3 regions of the Paenibacillus sp. FSL H8-0315 genome follow, and region 2 is predicted to be linked to each of the others. Evidence: riboswitches for the same ligand, from Rfam matches in the RefSeq annotation. Region 2 holds a riboswitch; each other region holds the start of a gene.
What was found. A riboswitch is a leader RNA that binds a small molecule or an ion and turns the genes downstream of it on or off. The one in region 2 is predicted to bind thiamine pyrophosphate.

Region 1 (2,271 bases), 680 kb from region 2:
GCATCCATCCCAGCAAAAATACCATCCCACTGAGTTTCAAAAAATTCAGCTTCAACACCTAAACGTTTGGCTACTTCTTCGGCAATTTCCACGTCAAAACCCGTCAATTTCCCCGCAGTGTCATGATAAGTAAAAGGTGCATAAGTCCCTTCTGTACCTATCCGCAATTTGCCGCTGGCCTTCACAGCCTCCAAACTGTTTTGCGCTGAAGATGCTGCTCCACCATTCGTTCCAGCTGTTGGTTCAGCAGCCGTATTGGTATTCGAATTATTGCCGCAAGCCGCTACAAGGACCACGGTTAACGCCAATATAATAGTTAAACTCCATTTTTTCATTATTAAATCCCCTCTCTCTATCCGGTTTTTTTCCGGTAAATTGAATAGTACACTGCCATCACATGATCGTCAATACTTTTTTCCGATTATGTACATCGGAATTGTAATATTAACTAGATTTCTACTTATATCTTACCCAATCTTGGATTAATCCTTCACTTCTTTCTCTCTTTACTTCTCAGAAAGATATGGTATATTTATAAACAAATTAATATGGACCTGTTATTTCACTAGGGGAGTCGGCCGACTGAGACGGAGCTTCAAGCTCCGGACCCTTGGAACCTGATCTGGATCATACCAGCGGAGGGAAGTGGAGCAGAATTTTCATCAAGCATGTTAAGTGTTATTATGCAGAATGAACTTTTTGACCCATTCATTTCCTCTGGAAATGGATGGGTCTTTATTTGTTTAGGCGCTCCACAAAAATATTAGGAGGTTAGATCATCACGACCATTTTATCTATTCAAGGCCTAACCTACTCTTTTCCGGAAACTGAACAACCCCCTGTATTCGCAAAACTATCCATGGATATCAGGCAAGGGGAATTCGTCTCCGTAGTAGGTGCTAGCGGATGCGGGAAAAGCACATTTTTCAAAACGGTTGCCGGTTTACTCGAACCTACTCATGGAAAAATAAAACTCCCTACGCTCCCCTCAACCGCTAGTCGTTTAGGTCAGATCGCTTATATGCCTCAGCAGGATTTATTGCTGCCTTGGAGAACAGTGCTCGACAACTGCCTTTTGCCCTGGGAGATCATGCCCAGATTTAGTAAACAGGAAACAATCATTCAGATTCGGGAAATGTTGGCCCGCTTCGGCTTAACAGATGTAGAGAAGGCTTATCCCCATGAACTTTCGGGAGGAATGAAACAGCGAGTCGCATTTCTGCGCACCTTAGTGGCTGGAGGCGGAAGTGGCCTTATGCTGCTGGATGAGCCCTTTGGCGCTCTCGATGCCATGACCAAACGTGAGATACACCGTTGGCTGTTGGAGTTATGGGGTGAACTGAATCAGACGATTATGCTCATCACTCATGATCTGGAAGAAGCACTATTGCTCAGTGATCGAATTTATTTATTATCTGGCGGTGCGCACAGCGAATTACAGGAGATCATTGTCGATCTACCAAAACCAAGACATTATAAGATGAACTATGAACCCCGGTTTATAGCACTACGGGCAGAGTTGGAGCGAAGATTGCATGCAACCTATACCTTTTAAAAAACATCTAGACAACTATGGTCCCTTCCTTCTTCTGGTACTGCTCATTCTTGTAATCTGGGAGTCAGCTGTTCGCCTTCACTTGATTCCAGCCTTTATTCTCCCTGCACCTTCATCTATTGGCATCGCATTGATCGAGCACAGGCAATTATTATTTGGACAGCATTTATTAGCGACGTTGCAGGAGATACTGGTAGGTTTTGTCCTTTCTGTGATTTTTGGTGTATTGCTGGGTATTGGAATGTTCCTGTTTCGCCCCGTAGAAAAGGCCATCTATCCCTTCCTTATCATTAGCCAGACGGTCCCATTAATTGCGCTATCGCCCATTTTTATTATGTGGTTCGGATATTCGCTGTGGAGCAAAGTGGCTGTGGTGTTTTTGACGGCTTTTTTTCCAGTTGTAGTGAGTACATATGATGGACTTCGTACAAGTGGCCAGACTTACAAGGACTTATTATTAACATTTGGTGCAAACCGCTGGCAGCTGCTTGTCAAAACCCAAATTCCACTGGCGTTGCCTGCTTTTTTCTCTGGCTTAAAGCTGTCCATTGTATACTGCGTCATCGGAGCTACTATCGGGGAATGGCTCGGCGGCAGTAAAGGACTCGGTTACTTCAGCCGCAGAATGGCCGGAAATATGCAGAGCGATGAAATGTTCGCGGCTGTATTTCTGCTGTCCGCGCTTGGTGTTGTGCTTTTTCTGGCGATAGCTTTAC
Region 2 (2,271 bases):
TTTGTATGCAGTGAATTCCTCTCCACTTACAGCAGTGTATCTCTCACGGTTGTTTATTTGTACTTTCATTGTGGTAAGTAAGATTCGTAAAGCGATTTAAGAAAATGATAAACCCAGCGTATAAACGTGTATAGTTGTGCCATCCTAAGACGATCAGTTAACTATCAATTTGCTTAACGAGAGGAGATAGGGAAGATGTCAGGCAACAATAAACAAGCTACAAAAACCTTACCCCCACAGGAGCAGCATCATCAGCCAGGGATTGAGAGTGAAATGACGCCGCTGCCCAAATACGAGCCGGCAAATTATAAAGCAGCAGGTAAACTACAAGACAAGGCGGCGTTAATTACCGGTGGAGACAGCGGAATTGGGCGTGCAGTTGCTGTGCTTTTTGCTAAAGAAGGCGCTGATGTGGTCATTTCATATCTTAATGAACACTCAGATGCAGAGGAAACTAAACGTCAGGTTGAGCAGGAAGGCCGCAAATGTATCCTAATTCCAGGTGATATCGGTGACGAGAAATTCTGTAAAGATCTTATTAAACAGACGGTGGAGGGCTTAGGAAAGCTTGATATTCTCATCAATAACGCGGCAGAGCAACATCCGCAAGCTAAGATCGAGGATATTACTTCCGAGCAGCTAGAGCGTACTTTCCGTACGAATATATTTGCGATGTTCTATTTAACAAAAGCAGCTATGCCTCATTTAAAAGCAGGATCTACAATTATAAATACAACTTCAATTACCGCTTATCGCGGAAGCCCGCAGCTGCTGGACTATTCATCAACTAAAGGAGCTATTCTTAGCTTCACACGATCCTTGTCCACGAATCTGGCAGAGAAGGGCATACGGGTAAACGGTGTTGCACCAGGTCCAATCTGGACACCGCTGATTCCCTCTACCTTTGATGCAAAACAGGTTAGCGAGTTTGGAGGTACACAGCCTATGAAACGGCCTGGACAACCAGAAGAGCTGGCACCAGCCTATGTATATCTGGCCTCTGACGATTCCAGTTATGTGACTGGACAGGTTATTCATGTAAATGGTGGCGAGGTAGTAAACGGTTAGATCAGTACAGCTAATGTGAATAAATGGGTGTATTTCAATAAAAAAATATGTTACTATAAACCACGTTAGCATTTTAAAATTGTATATTTATGTCACTAGGGGTGCCGATTGGCTGAGACGGAATGGATTTCCGGACCCTTTGAACCTGATCTGGTTAAGACCAGCGTAGGGAAGTGGAGAACGAATTTCTGTTGTCGGGCTATTTGTAGTGCCGTCTATATACAGATTCTGACTGCCTTCCTTACGGGGGGCAGTTTTTTTGTTTTTTACTGACCTACAGGGAAGTGAGAGAGGAGATCGTGATGTTGCAAGCTGAGATCCATCTAATATCAGACGGCAAGCTACAACTGAGACATTTTGTTGAACTAGCTGTCACGGTGCAGACATGGGTCGATTATATTCACCTGAGAGATAAGCAATGTCCTGCATGCGAACTGCTCGCTGCGGCACAGCAGCTGTTGGCTGCCGGTATGCCCGCTACCAAACTGATAATCAACGACCGGATAGATGTAGCATTGGCAGCTGGTGCCGCGGGGGTTCAGTTGGCTTGGCACAGTCTGAGTCCGGTTACAGCCCGGCGAATTGCACCTCAGCTTCGGCTGGGGAGATCGGTTCATTCTCCGGAAGAAGCGGCGAATGCCTCAGAGCAGGGAGCTGATTATTGCTTGTTTGGTCATGTATTTCCCTCGGATAGCAAGTTAGGGCTGCCCGCACGTGGGTTAGAGCTGCTTGCAGAAACGGTGAAGACCAGCTCTATTCCTGTAATTGCGATTGGCGGAATTAGCCCCGCTAATGCGGCGCAGATCATCAGGAAAGGTGCGGCAGGAGTTGCTGTGATGTCCGGTATTTGCGGAGCGGATGATCCTTATGAGGCCGCCAAAGCTATTCATAAGGCGGTTCATTCATAGCCTGGAGGTAACAGCATGGGCGAAGGGGGTGATTCAGAATGAAGCTGTTGATTAACGGGAAATCCGCAGAGTGTTCTGGTGGTATTCAAACTATAGCTGATTTGATCAGTCTTCCTGAGTGGTCGGGTCGTCTGATGATCATTGAGCTGAATGGAGAAATTGTCAGTAAGGAGAATTATGAAAGTACTGCTCTGAGCGAGGATGATCGTTTGGAACTGGTGCACTTTGTTGGTGGGGGTTGAGATGGAGCGGTATAGAATTTTGAGAAATTTATACGAACCAAAGGGAGGTAATT
Region 3 (2,271 bases), 2.9 Mb from region 2:
ACGCAAAAAAACAACGCTGGAGGAGCTTGCAAGGTACGACGTGCTTATCTATCCTCACCCAGCGATTATGACAGATGAGACAGCAGCACTGCTGGATGAATATGTTCAGCAAGGCGGCAAACTGATCTTCGGCTGTAGAACCGGCTATAAGGATGAGCGCGGTCAATGTAATATGCGTCCTTTCCCAGGTGCTGCTAAGGATCTATGCGGGATCACAGTTGAAGAATTCACAATGGTTAAGGGCAGTCGTCAGCCAACAACAATTAGCTGGTCAGGCGCGGCCGAAGTCGTTACGGGAGCAGATGACTTTAATGATATTCTCAAAATAGAGGAAGCTTCGGTTGAAGTGATGGCGGTTTACGCCTCTGATTATTATGCAGGAAAACCGGCGGTATCTAGAAATCGTCGCGGCAAGGGTGAGGTTTGGTATTACGGAGCCGTATTTAATGAACAGGCAGCGGCTGAGATCATAAATTTAATTGATCTACAATCGCCAGCAGATTGGCTGGAGCTCCCAGAAGAGGTAGAACTGCAAGTCCGTACCGGAGCTTCTTCCAGTTATGCTTTTTTGCTTAATTATAGTGAGACTCCTGTCACGATCCATCTTCATGAGACCAAAACAGATTTACTGAGCGGCACAACATTGTCGGGTGAGGTGCTTCTGGAAGGATTTGGGGTACTGGTGTTAAACTAACGTATACATTGATCTCACATTTGAGTAGATTTGGATAATTCTCTCTTTTCGGTTATACTTTGAAGTAGCAATTATATAGTCACGGGAGCTTGGTGGGACCAGGCTGAGAGGATAGTTATAACTATCGACCGTCAAACCTGATCTGGATAATGCCAGCGGAGGAAATGGAGCTCTATTTCTATTTGTCTACTCTAAGGCCGCATCTTATACAGATGTGGCCTTTTCTATGTGTGGGGAGTAGACCGTCTCCGCTTGATCAAATCACCTTATAGGAGGAATTGAGATGACAAGCGAATTGAACAACGATCCAATCAATCTATCAGCTTTTCCAGCAAGTCAAAAAGTGTATGTAAAGGGTTCACGGCCTGATATACAGGTGCCTATGCGGGAGATCTCACTTAGTCCAACTGCGGGTATAGACGGCGAAGAGGAGAATGCCCCAATTCATGTCTATGACACAAGCGGGGCTTACACGGATGCTAATATTCATACTGATATTCGTCAGGGGTTAGAGCCCAATCGTCTAAGCTGGATTGAGGAACGAGGGGATGCGGAAGCGTACGAAGGAAGAACCGTGAAGCCTGAAGATAACGGGAATGCAACGGGAAAAGCTGTGGCGGAAGTGTTTCCAGCGCTCCATAGAAAACCTTTGCGAGCGAAAAAGGGGCGTAATGTCTCTCAAATGCATTATGCACGCAAAGGGATTATTAGTTCGGAAATGGAATACGTTGCGATTCGTGAGAATGTGGCACCGGAATTTGTAAGAGATGAAGTAGCCCGCGGCCGCGCCATCATCCCATCGAATATCAATCATCCAGAGAGTGAACCGATGATTATTGGACGCAATTTTTTAGTGAAGATCAATGCCAATATAGGAAATTCCGCAGTATCCTCATCCATAGAGGAAGAGGTAGAGAAGATGAGATGGGCCACCCGCTGGGGTGCAGATAATATAATGGATCTCTCCACAGGTAAAAACATCCATACGACACGCGAGTGGATCATCCGTAATTCTCCTGTTCCTATTGGCACGGTGCCTATCTATCAAGCGTTGGAAAAAGTGAATGGGAAAGCGGAAGATTTAACGTGGGAAGTGTACCGTGATACGCTCATTGAGCAAGCGGAGCAAGGGGTTGATTATTTTACCATTCATGCGGGGGTTCTGCTTCGTTATATCCCGTTGACGGCACAACGTATGACTGGCATTGTTTCAAGAGGTGGTTCCATTATGGCGGCATGGTGTCTTGCGCATCATCAAGAGAACTTTTTATATACACATTTTGAAGAGATATGTGAAATCATGAAGCTGTACGATGTTTCTTTTTCCCTAGGCGATGGATTACGTCCGGGTTCGATTGCTGATGCGAATGATGAAGCACAATTTGCCGAGTTAGAGACGTTAGGTGAATTAACAGCTATAGCTTGGAGTCATGATGTACAGGTGATGGTAGAGGGTCCAGGACATGTGCCGATGCACTTGATTAAAGAGAATATGGATAAGCAAATTGAAACCTGTAACGAAGCCCCTTTTTATACATTAGGTCCACTGACTACAGATATTGCGCCTGGTTATGATC

Region 1: linked by a shared signal. The riboswitch ahead of MHB56_RS26770 (ABC transporter ATP-binding protein) and the one ahead of MHB56_RS23680 (thiamine phosphate synthase) in region 2 are both predicted to bind thiamine pyrophosphate.
Region 3: linked by a shared signal. The riboswitch ahead of thiC (phosphomethylpyrimidine synthase ThiC) and the one ahead of MHB56_RS23680 (thiamine phosphate synthase) in region 2 are both predicted to bind thiamine pyrophosphate.

The regions. Positions count from the first base shown of each region.
Region 1 is NZ_JBBOTA010000001.1:6,160,413-6,162,683, reverse strand. Features, by position in the region: gene MHB56_RS26775 (amino acid ABC transporter substrate-binding protein) at 1-335, opposite strand, end outside; TPP riboswitch at 558-661, shown strand; gene MHB56_RS26770 (ABC transporter ATP-binding protein) at 860-1,555, shown strand; gene MHB56_RS26765 (ABC transporter permease) at 1,536-2,271, shown strand, end outside.
Region 2 is NZ_JBBOTA010000001.1:5,476,138-5,478,408, forward strand. Features, by position in the region: gene MHB56_RS23675 (SDR family oxidoreductase) at 196-1,068, shown strand; TPP riboswitch at 1,156-1,257, shown strand; gene MHB56_RS23680 (thiamine phosphate synthase) at 1,371-1,976, shown strand; gene thiS (sulfur carrier protein ThiS) at 2,015-2,218, shown strand.
Region 3 is NZ_JBBOTA010000001.1:2,581,428-2,583,698, reverse strand. Features, by position in the region: gene MHB56_RS11110 (beta-galactosidase) at 1-694, shown strand, start outside; TPP riboswitch at 766-875, shown strand; gene thiC (phosphomethylpyrimidine synthase ThiC) at 978-2,271, shown strand, end outside.